Methylomagnum ishizawai: one gene and its partner. The protein of the gene in region 1 interacts with the protein of each later gene in a pairwise test. Links are inferred from orthologs where the notes say so. Each region holds a gene or a part of one and is shown on either strand. Other genes may lie near its edges. The genes, in order: recO and ssb.

What was found.
Region 2: the proteins of recO (region 1) and ssb interact in binary tests that used the Escherichia coli proteins (3 or more experiments, as listed by UniProt). The link is inferred for Methylomagnum ishizawai from one-to-one orthologs.

Annotation. Positions count from the first base shown.
Region 1 is NZ_FXAM01000001.1:3,378,295-3,389,991, forward strand. What follows is about bases 3,544-6,542. They hold recO (DNA repair protein RecO), read right to left. Parts: upstream 5,405-6,542; coding sequence 4,682-5,404; downstream 3,544-4,681. Other genes in these bases: B9N93_RS15090 (hypothetical protein), read right to left, coding at 3,544-3,800; pdxJ (pyridoxine 5'-phosphate synthase), read right to left, coding at 3,933-4,685; era (GTPase Era), read right to left, coding at 5,394-6,275; rnc (ribonuclease III), read right to left, coding at 6,272-6,542. Outside these bases: B9N93_RS15070 (bile acid:sodium symporter family protein), read right to left, coding at 109-1,179; B9N93_RS15080 (hypothetical protein), read left to right, coding at 1,871-2,764; more of B9N93_RS15090, read right to left, coding at 3,141-3,543; more of rnc, read right to left, coding at 6,543-6,964; B9N93_RS15115 (DUF4845 domain-containing protein), read right to left, coding at 6,961-7,338; lepB (signal peptidase I), read right to left, coding at 7,398-8,171; lepA (translation elongation factor 4), read right to left, coding at 8,183-9,988; B9N93_RS15130 (DegQ family serine endoprotease), read right to left, coding at 9,993-11,417; B9N93_RS15135 (SoxR reducing system RseC family protein), read right to left, coding at 11,477-11,697. UniProt on the Escherichia coli protein: Involved in DNA repair and RecF pathway recombination.
Region 2 is NZ_FXAM01000001.1:1,465,558-1,477,048, reverse strand. Bases 531-3,323 are described here. They hold ssb (single-stranded DNA-binding protein), read left to right. Parts: upstream 531-1,556; coding sequence 1,557-2,090; downstream 2,091-3,323. Other genes in these bases: nirJ (heme d1 biosynthesis radical SAM protein NirJ), read right to left, coding at 2,216-3,323; B9N93_RS06715 (MFS transporter), read left to right, coding at 531-1,452. Outside these bases: more of B9N93_RS06715, read left to right, coding at 88-530; more of nirJ, read right to left, coding at 3,324-3,385; ahbB (siroheme decarboxylase subunit beta), read right to left, coding at 4,676-5,167; B9N93_RS06690 (Lrp/AsnC family transcriptional regulator), read right to left, coding at 5,170-5,613; ahbB (siroheme decarboxylase subunit beta), read right to left, coding at 5,787-6,338; B9N93_RS06680 (Lrp/AsnC family transcriptional regulator), read right to left, coding at 6,335-6,802; B9N93_RS06675 (cytochrome D1 domain-containing protein), read right to left, coding at 6,813-7,991; B9N93_RS06670 (c-type cytochrome), read right to left, coding at 7,988-8,308; B9N93_RS06665 (c-type cytochrome), read right to left, coding at 8,301-8,615; B9N93_RS06660 (nitrite reductase), read right to left, coding at 8,675-10,258; B9N93_RS06655 (YncE family protein), read right to left, coding at 10,470-11,450; B9N93_RS06650 (SRPBCC family protein), read right to left, coding at 11,456-11,491. UniProt on the Escherichia coli protein: Plays an important role in DNA replication, recombination and repair. Binds to ssDNA and to an array of partner proteins to recruit them to their sites of action during DNA metabolism. Acts as a sliding platform that migrates on DNA via reptation.

The DNA of each region.
Region 1 (11,697 bases):
TCCCGGCCTTTTCCATTCAAGCCCGCCCCATTCTACCAACCGGGCGGGCATATATACCCCCTTCCGAACATTACCACGGCAAGCCCGGAATACCGGCCCCCCGACTATCTACGCCGATTTATACAGCCATACACCCCGCTGAACCATTGTAAAATCAACCAGCGAGGCTATAAGGTGCTGGACGAGGTTATAAAAGATAATCGGCAACATCACCTCCGGGTGGTCGGCTAGCGCGATGGAAACCAACACCAATCCTGTGCCGTTGTTGTTCATGCCCAAACCAAACATCAGCGCAACCGTGTTCGTCCGGCTAGCGTGAAAGATTCGTGCGACCAGATAGCCCGTGGCGAATGCCGACAGGCACAACGCCACCACGATCACCAGCAAAATAGCCAGGAAATCAAAATCAGGCTGGGATAATGCCTTGGGCAGGCTCAACGAGGCGTTGGAATAATTGAGCAACAGCAGAACAATATAGTTGACCAGTCTGATAGCGGATTTGGCGCTGGCAAGTCGCCGCTCGCCCATAACCCGTTGCATCAGCACACCCAACAACGAGGGCAGGACGACCCAAACGCCAAGGAACGACACCACGCCATCGGCGGCAACCTCGTGTAAATCCTCGGAATAATCGCCCGTAGTGACGAAGCCGACCGCATGGAGGACCAGCGGGGTGAGCAAGGGACTCAGCAAGGTGGTGGACAGCACCAAGCCTAAACTCAAAGCGAGATTACCGTCGGCGTTTTGCGCCCAAGCCGTGGAAGCACCGGCAATCGGCATGGCGGCGACCAACGCGAGACCCACCAGAATGTGCTGGACCTCTTCCGGGTTATGCCAACGCGCCATGACCAAGTTCACCCCCATGATGAAGCTCAGCGGCGTAATCAAATTACCCGCCAACCCCGCCAACAACAACTGCGGCTTGTACGCCAATTGGGCGAGTTCCCGATGTTTCACGCCTAGGCCCGCATTGAACAGCAATAACGACAACATCACGGGTGGCAAAGAAACATCGATTTTGTTCTGTAGCAAAACAACGCTACCCAATTCAACTTCCCGCATCCAAACGCCAAATCCCGGCAGTAGCGCGGCGACAAAATAAGACGAGATAATCATCCAAATAAAGTAGTGGTGGATGAAATGGGTAAGGAGTTCGATGGGTTTTTTGATGGGATTCATGGATTATTCTCGATGGGGTAGCCAAGCTTCGGGGCTACCGTTTGATGGCTAGCACAAGGACGCCCAAGCCCACCAGGAAAATCCCGGACCATTCCCGCAGCGATGGGCGTTCGTTGAGAAAAACCACGGCGAATAGCACTACTAGCACAAGACTGATTGTATCGACCGGGGCCACTTTGTAAGCATCGCCGATTTTCAACGCCCGGAAGTAGCATACCCACGAGGCTCCCGTCGCCAACCCCGACAGCATCAGAAACCACCATGTCCTTACGGGCAGATACAAAGGATTGCTCCATTTTCCTGTGGCATATAGAAACCCGGCAAGAACGGCCAAAATAATGGCGGTACGGACTAAGGTTGCCAAATCGGAGTCTACGCCTTCAAGGCCAAGCCCACCCGCTTCCGAACATCAGGATGGGCCTAGCCTCGTATGGCCGGACAGCTTGGTGGGATTTTCCAAATCGGATGGCGTGAGCGGTGGTCATGAACCTGGGCTCGGAGGATCAATCGCTATTTGAGTGCGGAATTCACCTGATCCGAGTGACAAATTAGCTGATCGATCCGCAAATACATAACAGACCTTGTTTCCCTATGAAGGCATGATTCCCGGCGGGGGAAACCCGGACGCCGATGCCATTCCCCAGCGATACACCATCCCGCCCACAACGCGCCCTCATAAAGGAAAAAAGCCATGAACATCCATCCGAACCGCCCCCTCACCGCCCTGACCCTGGCCCTGGCCCTGGCCGTTGCAGGAACCGCCCATAACGTGGCACTGGCCGAGGTCTTGCCCGTCCAAAATCCCTCGTTCGAGGAACTACCGCCGGAAGTTTCCGCGAGCCTGCCGGGCGGCAACGCCACCCAACTGCCCGGCGGCATGTTCGTGGGGTCGTTGAACAACTTCCAAATCCCCGGCTGGGAGGTCTACAACCCAGACGGCATCGGCCTGAACGGCAACTTCACACCAGGGCTGTTAAACCCGAACAACCCCGGCGTTTTCGACACCGTCTTCGACCCGGCGCAGGCACCGGACGGGCATCATGTGGCGCTGCTCTGGGGCGATCACACCCAAGTTCCCGGCCCTGGCCCCGACCCGAACGTCGCCAACCATCCGCTGGGCTTGCAACAGACCCTGGCGGGCGTCACCCTCCAGCCCGATACCCGCTATTTGCTGAGCGTGGATGTCGGCAATATCGGTAGCGGGCTTGCCTTCCCCTTCGGCAACACGGACTTCGCGAACCTCGAGTACTTCGACCTCGACGGCTTTCCCGGCTATGCCGTGCAACTCCTGGCGGGCGCTACCATCATCACCCAACGCGTCAACATCGGCATCCCGCTGGAAGGCAAATTCAAGCGGATATCGATGGAGGTGGCCGTGACTTCTGTCGAGGAATGGGGGGCATTGATGGACGACCAACATCCGCTGACCATCAGGCTGGTCAATCTGAACGTCCCTGGAACCCAGAACGCCCCAGGCATCGAGGTGGACTTCGACAATGTCCGGTTGGAAACCCAACCTCTGGAAACCGGGGTTTCGCCCACGGTGTTGTGGAAACCCAAGACCTCGTTCACGACCAAGCCCTAAGGAGTCTGTCGGACTTGAGTACTGGCGAATTGACCTGAAGGGTTGTCGGGCGGCTTGTGGTCCGGTTTCCGGCTCCTTTCGCCGATGGAGGAGGCCCTGTGGCGCTGATGAGTCGCGCGACCGGCGCTTTCCGCGCCATCGGGGCGCGGTTCGCCCCCCTTCAGGCGAAGCGCAGCACGTTCATCCGCTTCAGGTTGAAGGCCAGGGTGACGAGCGTCCACTCGCCGGTGACGGCGGCCAGGCCCCGGAGCGAGAATTGGCGGAAGCCCATGACGTGCTTGATGATCCCGAGCACCGGCTCGACGGTGGATTTGCGCTTGGCGTAGCGGGCGCGTCCGTCCTTCGTCCTCAACCGCCACGCCATTTTCCTCACCGGTCAGCGGGAACGGTCGGATGGCGGCGGGCCAGCCAGCATCGGCAGGGTCGCCAGGAGTTCCAATTGCCGGATGGCCCGGCGCTGGTTGGCCCAATAGCGGGCCAGCGCCAGCAAGGCCACGGCCAGCGCCGCGAGGCAGCCATAGAACAAGGTCTTGAGTTCGGCCAGTTCGCCCTTGAGGTCGGTTTTGTGGAGGGCGGCGGCTTGGCCCGCCGCCATGGGTTGGTAGCGCCCATGCTCTTGGCGGGCCGAATCCAGCCCCAGCGTGGTGCCGGCCCGTTCGGTGTAGGCTTCGAGGGTTTGCAGGTCGTTCTTGAGCGATTCGAAGGCGCGGAGGTCTTCCAGCGCCACCTTGCCGGATTCGACGCTTTTTTCCAGCGCCTTGAGCCGGACTTCGACCGAGTCGGCCAGGAGGGCGTTGAACTTGGTTTGCAGAGCTTCCATGTGCTGGTTAAGGGCGCGGAGCCGGGTGTCGCCGCCGGTGTCCGCCGCCCATTGGGCTTCGAGATGGTTGACGAAGCCTTGGACCTGGAGGAACAGCACCAGCACCGCGGCCAGCAGGACGCCCGCCGCCAGCGCCGCGAAAATCCCGCTGGCGCGTCTTTGCGGCACCGGCAGGGCTTGCCGGACCAGGCCGCGCTGGCCAGACCGGTTAGCCACCACTCGCTTGCCTCGATATTGTTCGTACATTCGGACTTCCCCGTGAGCCGTCGCGGATGGCCGCGTGCCGCGCCCAGGGTGGTTCCATGGGGCCGCCGCCAATTTCGACCGGCAAATATCGCAGAATAGCCTTCATCGGTCAATTAAGGCCCGGGCCGCTTCCAGGGTCCGCTTCATGTCGCGCACGGCGGGGTCCAGTCCGGTCATGACCGCCCGCGCCACGATGGCATGGCCGATGTTGAGTTCGTGGATATTGGAGATGCGGCAGATATCGGCGACATTGTGGTAATGCAGGCCGTGGCCGGCGTTGACGGTCAGGCCGAGTTCCCCGCCCAACCGGGCCGCCGCTTGCAAGCGTTCGAGTTCGCGCCGCCTCGCGCCGGGGCCGGCGGCATCGGCGTAATGGCCGGTATGGAGTTCGATCACGGGCGCGCCCGCCCGCGCCGCCGCTTCGATCTGGCGCGGGTCGGCGTCGATGAACAGGGAGACTTCGATGTCCGCTTCGGCCAGGGCGGCGCAAGCGTCCTTCATGCGGGCGATGTCGGCGGCGACATCCAGGCCGCCTTCGGTGGTCAATTCGGCGCGTTTCTCGGGCACCAGGCAGCAGGCGGCGGGCCTCGTTTTGCGGGCGATGGCGATCATCTCGTCGGTCACGGCCATTTCCAGGTTCAAGCGGCTGTGCAGCAGCGCCGCCAAAAGTTCGATATCGCGGTCCTGGATGTGGCGGCGATCTTCGCGCAGATGGGCGGTGATGCCGTCGGCCCCGGCCTGCTCGGCGATGAGGGCGGCTTGGACGACTTCCGGGTAGCGGGTGTGGCGGGCCTGGCGCAGCGTGGCGATATGATCGATGTTGACGCCCAGGAGGATGGGGGCTATGGCGTTCATGCGTGGGTTGCTTTCCCTGTGGATGGTTGGAACAAGTCGCGGCTTTTGAGGCCGCGGCCATCGAGATAATGCTGGACGACCCGCCGCATCAGGTGTTTGGCTTCCTTGAGCGCCGCCGGGGTTTCCAGGCGGTCGCGGCCCAGGTCCAGCAGGGTAGAACCGTGGATGGCCCCGGGCTGCCCAGGCGGACAGGCCACCGGGCCGGATTCGATGTGGTAGGCGTAGGTTTGGGCGGGATCGATGGGTTGGCCGGAACCGGCCTCCCGGTCCAGGCACAGCCCATAGCCCAGGTATTCCAGCAAACCGACCTCGAAGCCGCGCAGGGCGGGTTCTGGGCAATCTTCGGCCTGGGCGAGCCGCCCCAGCGTGTCCAGGTACAGCCGGAACACTTCCGGGTAGGGGTCAAGGGGCGGGAGCAGGTACGAGAGCAGTTCGTTCAGGTAGAAGCCGCAGTAGAGCGCGGTGCCGTGCAGGGCGATAGCCGCGCCGCAGGGTTCCGCCGCCGTCAGCACCGGGAGTTCGCCCCGGCCCGCCCAGGCCAGCCGCAAGGGGGCGAAGCATTGCAGGAGGACGGCAGTTAGATTGCGCCCGCGTTTCGCGCCCTTGGCGAGCAGGCTCAAGCGGCCTTGTGGCTCCGAGAAAATATCCAGCAGCAGGCTGGTTTCGCGGTAGTCGCGGCGGCGGAGGATGACCGCGTCCTGGCCGGGTTCATTCGGCATAACCCAGGCTGCGTAGGGCGCGTTCGTCGTCCGACCAGTTTTCCTTGACCTTGACCCAGAGTTGCAGGAACACCTTGCCCTCGGTCAGGCGCTCCAAATCCTGGCGGGCGCGTTCGCCGACCTTTTTCAGCACTTCGCCCTGCTGGCCGATGACGATGGCTTTCTGGCCTTCCCGCTCCACCCAGATCAAGGCGGCGATGCGGGTCAGTTTGCCCTCGGTCTGGTATTGCTCAATCTCCACGCTGAGGGCGTGGGGTACTTCCTGGCCCAGCGACCTGATCAGCTTCTCGCGGATGATTTCCGCCGCCAGGAACCTGAGGCTGCGGTCGGTGAGTTGGTCTTGGTCGAAGATCGGTTCGCCCTCGGGCAGGAGTTCCATGATCTTGTGTTCCAGCGCGTCCAGATTGTGGCCGCGCAGGGCCGAGGCCGGGATCAGGGCGGCGAAGGGATGGCGCTGCTGGGCGCTTTCCAGGAAGGGCAGCAGGGCGGCTTTATCCTCCAGCCGGTCCACCTTGTTGATGACCAGGATCACCGGGGCGGCGGAGGTCTGGATGCGTTCCAGCACCAGGTCGTCCTCGGCCAGCCACACGGGCCGGTCCACGATCCACACGATCACGTCCACGTCCAGCAACGCCGTGCCCGCCGTGCGGTTGAGATAGCGGTTCATGGCCCGCTTCTGGCTGGCGTGGATGCCGGGGGTATCGACGAATACCGCCTGCCCCGCCTCCGTGGTTTTGATGCCGTGGATGCGGTGGCGGGTGGTCTGCGGGCGGCGCGAGGTGATGCTGATTTTCTGGCCGATCAGATGGTTGAGTAGGGTCGATTTGCCCACGTTGGGGCGGCCCACCAGGGCGACATAACCTGCTTTCATGATTTGAATCCGAAGTCCTGGACCAGTTTGGCCAGCATTTTCTCGGCGGCTTGCTGCTCGGCTTTCTTACGCGAGGAGCCGGTACCCTCGCAGGTCTCGGCGGTCAGCGCGATGCGGCATTCCACCACGAAGGTTTGGTCGTGCGGTTGGCCGACCACCGATTTGAGGATATAGACCGGCAATTCCAGGCCACGGGCCTGCATGGCTTCCTGGAGCCGGGTCTTGGGGTCTTTCTTCCAATCCTGCACCGACAGGGCCTCGATCTGCTCGGCGAATTGGTTGAGGATCCAATGGCGGCAGGCGTCCATGCCCTGGTCCACCAGCAGGGCGCCGATCAAGGCTTCCAGGGCGTCGGACAGGATGGAATCGCGCCGGTAGCCGCCGCTCTTGAGTTCCCCCGAACCCAGGATGAGATAGTCGCCGAGGTTCAGCCTGCGGGCGAGGTTGGCGAGCGAGGTCTGGTTGACCAGCATGGCCCGCAAGCGGCTGAGGACGCCCTCGTCGGCGTCGCGGAATTTGCCGTACAGGCGTTCGGCGATCACAAAACCCAACACCGCATCCCCGAGGAATTCCAGCCGTTCGTTGTTATCCGATTCGGCGCTGCGATGGGTGAGGGCGCGCTTCACCAGCAGCGGATTCCTGAAGTGCAGGCCCAGTTTCCTGGTGAGTTTTTCCGGCTCTTGGATCAACGTGCGGCTACCTCAATAGAATCGTCGAAATGGGCGACGATATCGATATTGCCCATGATGGGCTGGGTGACATCATAAGCGATTTGTATCGTTATACCGGAACCGTCCTTGGTGATATAAACATTATCCTTGGTGACACTGTTGATCATGTCGATATCCCAGTGTTTCGCTAGGCTAAGGAGGACTTCCTGCTTGGATCGCGTCGCCAAGTTGGCATCGCTTTTCAAGGATTCCAGGGAAGCGACCACTTTGTAGTGGTCCAGGTAAATCGGGCCGATCTTGATAATCAGCATCGCGAAAAAGCCGACCAAGCACATCAGCAACGCGAAGCCGAGGAAGGTCATGCCACCTTGGCGAACGGGAGTTTGATTCATGGACCATGCCCCTAATTATGGTGGTTACGAGAGCGACGCCCGTTTGGGAAGCCCCTGGATTATTTTAGCGAGGTGCCGATCCGGTTGAAGGCGATGCCGCCGTCCCAGCTCATCCAGATGAAGAAGGCTTTGCCGACTAGGTTGGCTTCCGGCACCGTGCCCCAGAACCGGCTGTCGTTGCTATTGTCGCGGTTGTCGCCCATGACGAAGTATTGGCCTTCCGGTACGGTCCATTCGCCTTCCTTCGCGGCGGGTTCGCCAACCCGCGCCAGGATATCGTGGGTGACGCTGCCCAAATCCTCGCTGAGCAGGGTTTCGCCGCCCCATTGGCTACCCGGTTGGCTGCCTTCGTAGATTCCCAGCGCGGTCTGCTTAACCGGCTCGCCGTTCACATACACCTGTTTATGGACATAGCCGATGCGGTCGCCGGGGAGGCCAACGATGCGCTTGATGTAATCCATGGTCGGGTCTTTGGGATAGCGGAACACCACGATATCGCCCCGCGCCGGTTGGCCCATCTCCACGATCTTGGTGTTGATGACCGGCAGGCGGATGCCATAGGTGAATTTGTTGACCAGGATGAAATCCCCGACCAACAGGGTCGGCATCATCGAACCGGAGGGGATGCGGAACGGCTCCACCAGGAACGAGCGCAGCAACAAGACGATGAGGACGATGGGAAAGAACGAACGGGCGTATTCCACCAGGATGGGTTCTTTATCCGGGGGCGGCGGTTCCACGCCTTGAACCCGCAGCATCAGCACATAGCCACCCCACACCACGCCGGTCACCAAGGTCGCCAGCACCAGGAAAAAAGAAAAATCGAAGTCCATGCCGCCGCCCATCAGGAATCTTTGTTGACGCGCAGGACCGCGAGGAAGGCTTCCTGCGGGATGTCGATCTTGCCCACTTGTTTCATGCGTTTCTTGCCCGCTTTTTGTTTTTCCAGCAGTTTGCGTTTACGGCTGATGTCGCCGCCGTAGCATTTGGCCAACACGTTCTTACGCATGGCCTTGACCGTGGAGCGGGCGATGATCTTGGAGCCGATGGCGGCTTGGATGGCGACCTCGAACATCTGCCGCGGGATCAAATCCTTCATGCGTTCCACCAAATCGCGGCCCCGGCTTTGGCTGATATCGCGGTGGACGATCAGGGACAGGGCGTCCACCCGCTCGTCGTTGATGAGGATGTCCAGCTTGACCAGGGGCGCGGCCTGGAAGCGCTTGAATTCGTAGTCGAACGAGGCGAAACCGCGGCTGACCGATTTGAGCCGGTCGAAGAAATCCAACACTACTTCGCTCAGGGGCAATTCGAAATTGATCGCCACCTGCCCGCCCATGTATTGCATGTTCTTCTGCACGCCGCGCTTTTCGATGCATAGAGTGATGACGTTGCCGAGATAATCCTGCGGCACCAGGATATGGGCTTCGATGATGGGCTCGCGCACTTCCTCGATTTCGTTGGGCGAGGGCAGTTTCGAGGGGTTGTCGATCTGGATCGTGGAGTCGTCGGACTTCAGGACTTCGTAGACCACGGTGGGGGCCGTGGTGATGAGGTCGAGGTCGTATTCGCGTTCCAGCCGCTCCTGGATGATTTCCATGTGCAACATGCCGAGGAAGCCGCAGCGGAAGCCGAAGCCCAGCGCCTGCGAGGTCTCGGGCTCGTATTGCAGGGCGGCGTCGTTGAGGTTGAGCTTGTTCAGCGCCTCGCGCAAATCCTCGTAATCGTCGGATTCGACCGGATACAGCCCGGCGAACACCCTGGGCTGGACCTTCTGGAAGCCCGGCAAGGGCGTTTCGCACGGGTGGTCGCTGACGGTGATGGTGTCGCCGACCGGGGCACCGAAGATGTCCTTGATCCCGGCGATGACATAGCCCACCTGCCCGCAACCCAGTTGTTCCATGTCCAAGGGCTTGGGGGTGAACACACCCAGCTTTTCCACCTGATGGCTCTTTCCGGTGGACATAATCACTATCTTTTGTTTCCGCTTGATGGAGCCATTCACCACCCGCACCAAGGACACCACACCCAAATAATTATCGAACCAGGAATCGATGATCAGGGCTTGGACCGGAGCATCCGGGTCGCCGGTCGGGGCGGGGACTTTGGCGACCAGTTGTTCCAACAAGTCGTCGATGCCGAGGCCGGTCTTGGCGCTGATCCTCAGCGCCTCGTCGGCGGGCACACCTATGATTTCCTCGATTTCGGTGCAAACCTTGTCCGGGTCCGCCGAGGGCAGGTCGATCTTGTTCAACACCGGCAGGACTTCCAGCCCTTGCTCGATGGCGGTATAGCAGTTAGCAACGCTTTGCGCCTCGACGCCCTGGGCGGCATCGACCACCAGCAAAGCCCCTTCGCAAGCCGCCAGCGAGCGCGACACCTCGTAGGAGAAATCGACGTGGCCGGGCGTGTCGATCAGGTTGAGCTGATAGGTTTCGCCATCCCGCGCCTGGTAATTCAAGGTCACGCTCTGCGCCTTGATGGTGATGCCGCGTTCGCGCTCGATGTCCATCGAGTCGAGGACTTGGGCGGACATTTCCCGCTCGCTCAAGCCCCCGCAAATCTGGATGAAACGATCCGCCAGCGTCGATTTGCCATGGTCGATATGGGCGATGATGGAGAAATTACGGATGTGTTTTTGTTCGGCCACGGGCTCAGTCCTTGAGTTTCAGGGCCAGGAACAAGGAACTGCCGCGCCTTTGCACCAGCATCGCCACGGATTTGCCCTTGGGCAGGTTCTTCACCAGGTCTTTGAAATGATTCAAGTCTTTCACGGTTTGGTCTTGGACCCGGAGGATCACGTCGCCGCGCCGGAGTCCCGCGTCGTAGGCCGGGCCGGGCGTGACACCCTGCACCAGCACGCCGTTCTTCGGCACTTCCAGTTGTTCGCGCATTTCCGGGGTGAGGTTGATGGCGTTGAGTCCCAGGCGCTTGAGGGTTTCGCCGCCTGTCGGTTCTTCCTTGCCGCTGGCTATCGCCGGTTCTTCTTCCGGCAGGGAGCCGATCTTGAGCTGAATATCCTTGGGCGAACCCTGGCGCAGCACCTTGACCGTGGCGGTGTCGCCGATCTTGGTCATGCCGACCAAGGGCGGCAGTTCGGCGGAGGCGTTGATTTCCTGGCCATTGAAGGCAGTGATGATATCGCCGATCTGGAGACCGGCCTGTTCCGCCGGACTCTTGGGCAGGATTTTGGAGACCAGGGCGCCTTCCGGTTTCTTCATGCCGAAGGATTCGGCCAGTTCGCGGGTCACATCCTGGATTTGCACGCCTAGCCAGCCGCGTGAAACATGGCCTTGGGATTTCAGTTGATCGACCACCCGCATCGCGACTTCGGTGGGGATGGCGAACGATAGCCCCATGAAACCGCCGGTACGGCTATAAATCTGCGAATTGACCCCGATCACTTCGCCGTCGAGGTTGAACAAGGGACCGCCGGAATTGCCGGGATTGATCGCCACATCGGTCTGGATGAAAGGCACGTAGTTATCGCTTGGGAGGCTGCGGCCCTTGGCGCTGACGATGCCGGCGGTCACCGAATGGTCGAAACCGAACGGCGAGCCGATGGCCAGCACCCATTCGCCGACCTTGAGCTTATCGGCGGAACCCATCTTCACCGTCGGCAAATCCTGGGCATCGACCTTGAGCAGGGCGATATCGCTACGCTTGTCGGAGCCGACCAGCTTGGCGACCAATTCGCGGCGGTCTTGCAGGCGTACCACGATCTCGTCGGCATCCTTCACCACATGGTGGTTGGTGATGATGTAGCCGTCCGGCGAAATCACGAAGCCGGAACCCAGGGATTTGGATTCGCTGGGTTCGCCGCCTTCGGGACCACCCTCGCCGAAATAGCGGCGCAGGAAATCGTCGAAAGGCGTGCCCTCGGGCGGCGGTTCCATGCCTTCCGGCAGTTCCGGGCGTTCGACCGCGGCCATTTTCTGGGTGGTGCTGATGTTGACCACGGCCGAGCTGTTCTTTTCGACCAGCACGGTGAAATCGGGTAATTGGGCGGTGGCGGACGGCGGCACGGTCGCCAGCAAGGAAAAGCATAGGAGCGCCGCGGCCCACTTGGATTTAAGCATGACTAACTCCCAAGTTATCAGGGAACCATAGGGTAAGGAATGGGATGGGGACAGCGCGATCAGCCGAGTTTCCGCAATACCACGGGGCGCGGTGTATTGCGCGAGGACAGCCGTGAAAATTTCAGGAAGGCGAGGGTCGCGGCCAGACCGGCCAAACCGCCCGAGGCGGCCGCCGGATCGGCGGGGGTGGCAAAAGCGTCGCCCAGCGTTTGGCCCAGGAGGGCACCGGCCAGCAGTCCCAGCAGTGGTAGCAGGTAGATCGCGAACGAGCCTTTGACGA
Region 2 (11,491 bases), 1.9 Mb from region 1 along the record:
GCCATGGGCGAACCTGCTACCATACCGGGCTTCCACATCCCGTAGAAGGAGCCTCCCTTGAAACCGGCCCTGGAAATCGATACCCCCATGACCCGCGCCGAGGTCCGCGCCAGCCTGTCCCTGGCCGGCATCTATATGCTGAGGATGCTGGGAATGTTCCTGATCCTGCCGGTGTTCTCGGTGTTCGCCCGCGACCTGCCCGGTGCCACCCCGACCCTGGTCGGCCTCGCCATCAGCGCCTATGGGCTGACCCAGGCCCTGTTCCAAATCCCCTTCGGCCTGTGGTCCGACCGCTATGGCCGCAAGCCCGTCATCACCATCGGACTCGTCCTGTTCGTGCTGGGCAGCGCCCTCGCCGCCCTGTCCGACGATATCTACGGCATCATCGCGGGCCGCGCCCTGCAAGGCGCGGGCGCGGTGGCGGCGGTGGTGATGGCCCTCGCCGCCGACCTCACCCGCGAGGAACACCGCACCAAGGCCATGGCCTTGATCGGCATCAGCATCGGCTTTTCCTTCGCCCTGTCGATGGTGGCGGGACCGATGCTCTCGGCCTGGATGGGGCTGAAGGGCTTGTTCTGGGTGGTCACCGCCCTGGCCGCGCTGGGCATCGTGGTGCTGTATACCGCCGTGCCCGACCCCGTGGTCAGCCGCTTCCACCGCGACGCCGAGGTCAGGACCGCCGCGTTCGGCACGGTGCTGGGCAACCCGGAACTGTTACGGCTCGATCTCGGCATTTTCTGCCTGCACCTGATCCTCACCGCCACCTTCGTGGTGCTGCCCCTGGTGCTGCGCGACACCTTGGACCTGCCCACCGCCCAGCATTGGCATCTCTACCTGCCGGTGTTCGTGCTGGCGATGGCGAGCATGGTGCCCTTCGTGATCGTGGCCGAGAAAAAACGCAAGATGAAGCCGGTGTTCCTCGGGGCCATCGCCGTGGTGGCGCTGGCCGACCTGGGTTTCCTGGGCTTCGGCGCGAGCTTCTGGGCGGTGTTCGGGCTGCTCTACCTGTATTTCACCGGCTTCAACCTGCTGGAAGCCACCCTGCCCTCCATGGTGTCCAAGATCGCCCCACCCGACCTCAAGGGCACGGCCATGGGCGTCTATTCCACCGCCCAATTCCTGGGCGCGTTCGCGGGCGGCGCGGGCGGGGGCTGGATTTACGGGCATCACGGCATCCCGGCGGTGTTCCTGTATTGCGCGGTGGCGGCCCTCATCTGGCTGGCGGTGGCCCTGGGGATGCGCCCGCCGCGCCATGTCAGCAGCCTCCTGGTCAATGTCGGCGCGTTGAGCCGGGAACAAGCCGCCACCCTTTCGGGCCGTTTGCTGCAAGTGCCGGGCGTGGCCGAGGCGGTGGTGCTGGCCGAGGACGGCGTGGCCTATCTTAAGGTGGACAAAGACACCCTGGACCGCGCCGCCCTGAGCGAAGAATTGTTCCAAACCCAAGCGGCCTGATCCGCCTTACACGACAGCAAGACCGGGGCGAACCCGGCAAGACCCGTCCGGGCCGCCCCTACGGCCCCGGACACATCGAATGCACACTATCGGAGAAACTTCCCATGGCCTCTCGCGGCATCAACAAAGTCATCCTCATCGGCAACCTGGGCAAAGACCCCGAAGTCCGCTACATGTCCAACGGCGAAGCCGTCGCCAACGTCACCATCGCCACCAGCGACTCTTGGAAAGACCCGCAAGGCAACCCCCAAGAGCGCACCGAATGGCATAACGTGGTGTTCTATCGCAAGCTGGCGGAAATCGTCGGCCAATACCTGAAGAAAGGCGGCAAGGTCTACGTCGAAGGCAGCCTCCGCACCCGCAAATGGCAGGACAAGAACGGCCAGGACCGCTACACCACCGAAATCATCGCCAACGAAATGCAGATGCTCGACCGCGCCGGTGGTGGCGGCGGCATGGGCGGCGGTGGCGACCCCGGCCCCTGGTCGGAAGCGACGCCGCCCGCCGCCACCCGCGACCGCGATTCCGAACGCTACACCCCGCCGCCCCAGGCCACGGGTTCCCCAGCGCCCCAACGCCCGCCCGCGCCACCGGCAGGCGGCGGCATGGACGATTTCGACGACGATATCCCGTTTTGACGGGTTCTACCCAGAATTTTCTGGAAGCCTGCGGCAAGCGGGCTTTTTTGTGGCTGTATGGGTTCGCGGGACGTGGTCAGGGGAGCGGGTCGCCGCAGACACGGGGCGGTACCGGGCAATCGGCGTCAGCGGTCCCGTGCCTGAAGGCCGATCTCGTCGTCGGCGAGATAACAGCCAGGGTCTTCGGCCCAGAAATCCCCGGTGGTCTGGTGGGCACGCACCCGCGTGTTGCCATTGCAAAGATCGAGATGGGCGCATTCCGCGCAACGGCCCTGGACCGGACGCGGACTGGCTTTCAGGCCCGCCATCAACGGGTCCGACACATCCCGCCAAATCTCCGAAAAAGGCCGTTCCCGCACATTCCCCAGGCGGTAATGCCACCAGAAGGTGTCGGGATGGACGTTCCCCAGATTGTCGATATTGGCGATGTTGACGCCGGAGGCATTGCCGCCCCATTGGGCCAGCCGGGCGCGCAGCCTTCCGGCCTGATCGGGGAAGCGCTTGCTCGCCCAATGCAGCAAATAAACCCCATCGGCGTCATTGTTGCCGGTGACGAATTCGGCGGGTCGTCCCGCCCGGAGCCGGGCCAGGCAGGTGTCGAACAGCAGGTCCATGGCGGCGCGGGTCGTGGCGAACACCGCGTCGTCCTTGCGGTTGCGGTGGCCGCGACCGCCGTAGTTGAGGTGGGAGAGATAGAACTTGTCCACGCCTTCCCGTTCCATCAGGTCCAGCAGGGCGGGCAGGTCGGCGTGGTTGTCACGGGTCAGGGTGAAGCGCAGGCCGACCTTGATGTCCCGTTCGCGACAGAGCCGGACGCCATGCAGCGAACGCTCGAAGGAACCGGGACTCTGGCGGAAATCGTCGTGGGTCTTGCCCATACCGTCGATGCTGACGCCCACGTAGTCGAAGCCGGTGGCGGCGATGGCGGCGATGTTCTGTTCGGTGATGAGGGTGCCGTTGCTGGACAGGCCCACATAGAAACCCATGGCCTTGGCGCGTTGGGCGATGGCGAAAATATCGGGCCGCAGCAGCGGTTCCCCGCCGGACAGGATCAACACCGGCACCCGGAACGCCTTCAGGTCGTCCATCACCGCGAAGACCGCATCGGTATCGAGTTCGCCGGGGAAATCGATGTCCGCCGAAGTGGTGTAGCAATGCTTGCAGGCCAGATTGCAGCGGCGGATCAGGTTCCAGATCACCACAGGTCCGGGCATGACCCGGCGGCGCGGCGCGGCGGGGGGCGGTTCCACCGGGGGATTCAGCAGTTCGGCGATGTATTGGGTGATGCGGAACATGGGGGGTTAGAGGTGGTCTCGGAAATCTGAACAGTCGGCTAAGTGGATAAACTGCTCCCTGACGGCGTGGGCAACGCCGATGGACTGGAGCATACGATGAGCAAACGACCACGCCGCAACCATTCAGCGAGTTTCAAGGCCAAAGTGGCCCTGGCGGCCCTGCGGGGCGAAAAGACCCTGGCCGAGTTGGCGCAGGAATTCGATATCCATCCGACCCAGATCGGTGAGTGGCGGAGCCAACTTCTGGAACGGGCCGCCAGCGTGTTCGGTGGCGAGAACGACAAAAGCGAACCCGCCGTGGACCTCAAAGCCCTGCACGCCAAGATCGGCCAACAGGCGCTGGAGATCGATTTTTTATCCGGCGCGCTCAGCAAGGCCGGAAAGCTGAGCGCAAAGCGATGATCGACCGGGACCACGATGTTTCCCTGACCCGACAGGCGGAATTGCTGGGCATCAGCCGGGGCGGCGCCTACTACGCGCCCAAGCCGGTGCCGGAGTCGGACCTCGCGCTGATGCGGCGGATCGACGCGTTGCACCTGGAACACCCGTTCATGGGCGCCCGGCTGCTGCGCGACACCCTGAACCGGGAAGGCTTCCGGGTCGGACGCCGCCATGTGGCCACGCTGATGGCCCGCATGGGCATCGAAGCCCTGTACCGGCGTCCCAAAACCACCCAGAGGCATCCGGCCCACAAGGTCTATCCCTATCTGCTACGCGGCCTGACCATCGACCGGCCCAACGCGGTCTGGGCCTTGGACATCACCTACATCCCGATGGCACGGGGCTTCGTCTACCTGTGCGTGGTCCTCGACTGGGCCAGCCGCAAGGCCCTGGCCCATCGGGTATCGGTCGCCATGGACGCGGGCTTCTGCGTCGAGGCCCTGGAGGAGGCGCTGCGCCGCTACGGCCCGCCGGATATCGTCCACACCGACCAAGGTTCCCAGTTCACCAGCGGGGAGTTCATCGAGGTGCTGACGGGCCGGAACATCCGCATCAGCATGGACGGCAAGGGTTCCTGGCGCGACAACGTCTTCGTCGAACGCCTCTGGCGGACGGTGAAGTACGAGGAGGTTTACCTCAAAGCCTACGACTCGGTCCGGGAAGCCCGCGAATCCATCGGTCGGTACCTGGATTTCTACAATACCCGGCGGCCCCATTCGAGCCTGGACAGCCAAACCCCGGATGAGGTCTACTTTAAACCCCGACCGGCCCTTCCCAAGGCCGCTTAACCCAGCAGGGTATCCACTTATCCCGGCTTAAATCTTGTTCAAACAATCGGGGCCACCTCTGTTAATCGCCGATGCGCAAGCCGGTCTTTTTCAAGATGCGCGTGCTGTACAGCACGGCATGGCCCCGGTTGGCCGCGCCCAAGAGCGCGGCGATGCGTGCGGTTTCCCGCTCCACGTCGTCGCGGGTCCGCCCGTGGACCATGGCGAACAGGTTATAAGGCCAGTCGGGCCGATGGCGCGGGCGGTGGTAACAATGACTGACCGCGTCCAAGGCACCGACCCGTGCCCCCAGTGTGTCGATCAATTCATCCGGCACATCCCAGACCGTCATACCATTGGCCCGGTAGCCCAGTTTGTAATGATTGGGCACCGCGCCGATGCGGCGAACCACCCCGCGTTCCTGCATCGCCCGCAGCCGCGCCATCACCACATCGGCGGAGAGGCCCAGTTGTTCGGCGATGGCCGCGTAGGGCCGGGGCGTCAGCGGCAAACCAGCCTGGGTGGCGCGGATGATCTGGCGGTCGATCTCGTCGATGGCATCGCGGTCTTGCATGGTCATACCTCCAGGCGCAGGCCCACGTAATATTCGGCCAGCTTGGGCATATCGTGGACCTTCAAGCCGGTGGTGGCTTCTATCCCCGCGATGACTTCGGCCTTGCGCTCCGGCTTTTCGGTCGCGAGGACGAACCACATGTTCAAGGCATGGTCGCGGGCGTAGTTGTGGGCGACTTCCGGGAAGGCGTTGACCTCGGCCACCACCCGCTCGTAATCGGCCTCGGGCACGGCCAGCGCCGCCAGGCTCAGCGCCCCGCCCATGCGCTCAGCATGGTAGAGCGGCCCGAAACGGCTCAGGATGCCTTGGTCCAACAAGCCGCGCAGTCCTTCGATGACTGCTTCCTCGGTCAAGCCCAGGCGTTCCGCGACCGCCAAGTAGGGCCGCTCGCAGATGGGAAAACCGCCTTGTAGGTCGTTGATGAGGGTGCGTTCCAGTGCGTTCATGGATGGGGCAAAGCTTAGGATATGGCCGCGAATAACTTCCCGGTTTTCCAAAGTCGGCCATCGAAGCCTCCTCACGCCAAGGCGCAAGGGACGCAAAGGAAAAAACAAGCAAAAAAACCTTCGTGCCTTTGCGCCTTTGCGTGAAAAAAGGGAAGTTAATTTCAGCCAAATCCTTAACGGTAGACCGCGCCGCGCTGCTTGAAACAGCGGCGGCTGAACAAAACGGCGCGGGGTATGGCTTCCAGGCCGCAGGCCAGGGTCAGGGCTTCCACCTGGGTTTCGACGGTGGCGCGGTCCCGGCCATGGATCATGCAGAACAGGTTATAGGGCCAAGCCTCGCCCCGGCGCGGACGGCGGTAACACAGCGTGACGCAGGCGAAAGCCGCCAGCCGGGCACCTATGGCACCGACCTGGGCGTCCGGCACATCGAACACCACCATGGCGTTGGCGCGGTAGCCGAGTTTGCGGTGACGGACCACCACGCCCAGGCGCTTGATGATCCCGGTTTCAAGCCAGCGTTCCAGCCGTTCGATGACCTCGGCCTCGCTCAAACCCGTCTGCCGCCCCAATTCGGCATAGGGCCGGGGCACCAAGGGCAGACCGTGTTGGATCGCCGCGAGCAGGCGCAGGTCGCTGGCCGCGTCGGAATGGGTTCCGCAATGGACCGGGGCCGGACCGGGAAACACGGCGGGGAAATCCACCGCCCGGAGGGGCATCCCGCTCATGTGGGTCCGCTCCCGAAGTCCAGCGGGAACCCCAGGTCGATATGGAAATCCTCCAGCAAGGGCAGCGACAACACGGCCAATCCCGTGTGCCGCTCGATCCGGGCCAATACCGCATCCAAGCGTTCCGGGTCGGCGGCGGTGAGGACGAACCACAGGTTGTAGCGGTGTTCCCGCTCGTAGTTATGGTTCACTTCGGGGAGATCGCTGATCCAGGCGGCGACGGCTTCCAGGCGTTCCGCCGGTACGGCCAGGGCCGCCAGCGTGCTGGACCCGACCCGCTGGGGCGCGAACACCGGCCCGACCCGGCTGACCATCTGGCTATCGCTCAAGGTGCGGAGGTTTTCCAGCACCTCGGCCTCGTCCACGCCCAAAGCGTCGGCCAGGGCTTGGAAAGGCTGTGGCGACAGCGGGAAGCCGCGCTGGAAATCGTTGAGCAAGCGCTTTTGCAACGGGGTCAGCGACAAGGCCGCATCCTCACAATCCCAGGCGGTGGGCACGCGCCGTGAAGAAAATACCGCTGGGCTTATCGGCCTTGATCCGGGCCAATTCGGCGAAGGTTTCGGTGTCGTAGACCATCACCCGGTCGTCGTCGCGCACCGAGACCCAGACTTCGTCGCCCTTGGGGGTGAATTCCATGTGCAACACCGCCTGGCCGGGATTCAAGCGCTTGACCACGCTGAGGTCGCGGGTATCGATGATTTCCAGCTTGTTGTTGTCGGGCAGGGCGAAATTGATCCAGACCTGGCGCTCGTCCGGCCTGGGGATGACGAACACCGGCTGGCCGTCCAGCGGGATTTTCTTCACCACCTTCCAATCGCGGCGGTCGATCACCAGCATTTCATGGCGACCCACGGCGGGTAGGAACCAGTAATCGCCAATCAGCGCTCGGCCTTCCAAGTGGGGCATCTTGAACACGGGAAACTTGGGATCGTCCTTGGCGTGTTCCGGCAGGACGCGCTTTATCCCTGAGTCCAGGTTCCACAGGTCCAACAAGGCCACGCCTTCCTCGCCGAACAGCCCGGCGATGTAATAACGGCCCTCGGGCGAAATCAGCGCGTCGTAGGGTTCCTTGCCCGCCTTGAACTTCTGGAGTTTCGGAGATTTCGGGTCGTGTAGATCGGCCACCCAGATTTCCCCGGCCTCGAACAGGCTGAACACGAAGCGCTGTCCGGGCGCGTCCACCAAGCCCACGACCTTGGAGGCTTTGCCATCGGCGGTCACGGAGGGGATATCCGCCACCTTGTCCAGGGTGTCGGCGGAGAACACCCGCACCCCGCCGGGTTCGTAGTTGGAGGTGGCGATCCAGCGGCCATCCTGGGAAATCGCCCCGCCCACGCTGTTGTGGGCCTGCTCGATGCGTTTGACGATGCGGGCTTCCAGCAGATCGATCTTGGTCAAGGCCCCGTCGCGCCCGAACACATAGGCGTAGCGCTCATCCGGGGAATACACCAGGCTGGCGTGGGATAAATCGCCCAAGCCCTGCACCCGGCCCAGGCTGGTCCTGTGGGTGGTATCGACGATCTGCACGCTGCCCGCCGCCCGCTCGACCACGAGGCCCAGGTCGCCGGTACCGCGCAATTCGGCGGCATGCCCGCCCAAGACGGGCAGCAGGGTGAGGGTCAAGGCCAGGGCCAGCTTTTTCATTCGGATCATGGCGTCTTCCGCAATTGCCGGACCAGCCACACGGCTTCGTCCGGCGTCAACAAGCTCCGCCACGGCGGCATGGCCGTGCCGGGGCGTCCGTTCAGGAGGGTTTCAACCAGGAAGGCATCGGGCTTCCCGGCCAGGGCTTCGGGCAACAGCGCCGGGCCCAAGCCCCCGTGCAAGGTCATGCCGTGGCAGGAACCGCAGTCCTGCCGCAGCAAATGGGTCAGCGCGGCTTGCCGTTCCGGCGACGGGTCCGCCGCCTGGGCGGAACCCAGCAGCAGCCCGCCGCCGCAGGCGATCCAGGCCCAGGGCCGATTACTCACAACGCTTCAGCCCGGACAGGTAGGCCGCGAGGTCGGCGATATCCGTATCGGAAAGGCCAGCGGCCAGATTGCCCATGATGGGATTCTTGCGGCTGCCGTCCTTGTAGGCGGTCAAGGCGGCTTGGAGATAAGCCTCCTTCTGGCCCGCCAGATTGGGGAAGGCCGGGGAAGCACTGATGCCGGCGATGCCATGGCAAGCCGCGCAGACCGCTTCCACCTTGGCTTTGCCCGCTTCCGGGTTGGCGGCGTGGGCGGTTCCGGCGACCAGGGCCAAGCCGGTTAGAACTCTCGGAATGAAGCTTTTCATGCAATCGTCCTCCTGTGCCGGACGGGGCCGAACCCCGTGCGCGACCTTGTTCTTATTGCTTATTGGGGTTTCGCCAAATCCGCTTGCACCGCTTCCGGCGATAGGCCACGGGTCATGAACTTGGCGCGGGCGCGGGAGAAGATGCCCGCCGGGCTTTGCATGGGGAAGGACGCCACCCGTTCCAGGGTCTTGGAATCGAAAGCCACCACCTCGTCGCCGTTATAGCCCGCACTGACATAGAGCCGGTCGCCCTTGGCGTTATATTCCGGGAAATAGGCATGGCCACCCACATCCAAGGTCTTGGCGACTTCCAGGGTGTTTTTGTCGATCAATTGGATAGTGCGGGCGCGGCGGTCCTTGCTGATGATGTCCACCGCCACATAGGGCGCGTTGTAATGCGCCGCCGGGGATTCGGTGCCGCCCGAGACCGGCACCTGCTTCACCACTTCCATCTTGTCCAAGTCCCACACGCTGACCACTTCCTTGGCGCAATCGCCGAAGTTGGTGCCGAAACCCAGGGTCCGGCCATTCACCTGCACCACCGAGCCGCCGCCGACATGGGGCACGCAACCGGCGGGCAGCTTGGCCAGCACTTTCTTATCGGCGAGGTCGATGGCGGCGACGATGCTGTCGTCGTAGGAGGCGACCATCAGCTTACGCCCGCCGTGGGAGAGGAAGGCGTCGTGCAAATGGCGGCCCACATTGGGAATCTGGGTGACGGGGAAATCCGGCTGGGTCAGGTCCACCACCCAGACCTGTCCGGCGTTTTCCAGGGCGATGGCGAAGATATCGGCATAGGGCGTGCCGGTGATCATGCCGGAATCGGAAGTGACGAACTTGCCGTCCGGGTCGGTGCCTTCCAGCTTGAAATATTTCAGTGGTTCCAAGGTGTTGGCGTCCAGCAGCACGGCGAAATGCGGCACGAAGGAACCGGCCATCAGGTATTTACCATCGCGCGACACGCCCAGGGCCGGGCCGTTGAGGCCGGTCTTGATTTCGCGCACGATCTTCATGGAATAAAGATCGACCTTGTAGACCTCGGCGGTGTCGGTCTTGACATAGGCCCAGCGCGGATTGACCGGGTTGAATTCGATGATATGGGCGGCGGTTTTGGTGGGGACTTCGCCGACCTGGGTGTTGGTGGCGCTGTTGATGAACACCGCTTTCGAGCCTTCGCCCCGGCCATAGCGGCCGCGGGCGGCGACGCCGATCAGGTCGTCCATGTTATCGATGGCGTAGCCGGGTTTATCGGGCAGGGTGGATTCGTCGGCGACATGGACCTTCAGCGACTTCTTGATATCGTCCAGGGTCCATTGCGGGTCGAGCTTGGGCGTATTGAGAATGCGCTTGACCACTAGCCGGATGTCCTCGTCGGACAGCTTGCCGTAGAAGGGCGGCATCAGGGTATCGAACGATCCGGCCATGATGAGGCTGCGGAGGCTGGTGGGGCTACGGCCCTTGAGCCGGTCCTGGTTCAAGGGCGGGGCGAGGTAGCCGCCCAGGTCGTGGCCGTGGCAACTCGCGCAATTCTCGTTGAAGATTTGCTCGGCGCGTTGTTGGTCGGCGGCGGTGAATTCGGTGGCGGATGCCGCGCCAGCCCCGAACAGGGCCGCCGCGATGCCAAATAGGATCGCTTTATTCATGGGGACAAGAAACCTCGCGCAAAGTGGGTCCGGCCATGGCCGCTGGATTTATTTGATGCGGGGGCCGGAAAACCAGCCCCGACCGATTATAGTTTCGACTCTAAACAATTATTCCGCGCCTGTCAATCGCCCACCGGACCGGCTTGTGTCCACCCAAAGGCAACGCCATCGGCGGTTCGGGAAGCGGCGCGGTTCAAGAAAACCTAAACCCCTAACGCGCCGTCCCCTTCCCCAACGGTATGAACTGCCCGAACGCCCGGCTGCCATCCCCGGTCAGGACCGTCTTCTCGACCTTGAGCGTTTGGGCATCGACCACCGACACCGTGTTGTTGAACCAGTTAGCGACATAGACATGGCGGTCGTCCGGGTGCGCGGCAATGCCTTCCGGGTATTCGCCGACCTTGACGCTGCCCACGGTTTCCAGCTTCCGGGTATCGATCACCGACAAGGTGTTGTCGTACTGGTTGGTCACGAACACCCGCGAACCGCCCAGGGCCGCGGCCAAGGCATAAGGCCGGTCGCCCACCGGGATGGTTTTCACCAGTTCCATGCGCCCGGTATCGACCACCGAGACATCGTTGCTTTCCACATTGGCCGCGAACAGGTGATTGCCAACCACCAGCAGGCCGAACGGGTGTTTGCCGACCTTCACGGTCTTGCCCACTTCCAGCGTGGCGGCGTCGATGGCGGTGATCGAATCGTCGTCGCGGTTCGCCACATAGACTTTCGCGCCGTCGGGTCCGACCAACACCCCGGCGGGATGGCTACCCACCGCAATCCGCTTAACCACCCGCTGTTCCGACACATCCAGCACCGATAGATAGTTCTCGTAGAAATCGGCGACGAAAGCCCGGCCACCCCGCGCGTCCAGGGCCAACCCCAACGGTCCTTCGCCCACGGGAATGGATGCCCGCACCGTTTGGCTGCGCCCGTCGATGAGGGTGATCCGTTTGCCGGCCGGATTGCTGATGGCGACCACCGCGCCGTCGTGGCTGGTCGCCACGCCCGCCGGTTGCCCACCGACAGCGAGGGTTTTCACCACCTGGCCACTGGCGGTGTCGATGACCGAGACGGAATCGTCCTTCTGGTTGGTGATATAGGCGAAGGGTGCCGCCACCGCAGCTCCGCCCACGCAAAAGCAAGCGGCGGCCAAGGCCGCCGCTTTCAGGGATATTTCGCCCAACGCGAACATGGCGCTTACTTCTTCTCGGCGACCGCTTTCAGGTTCGCCAA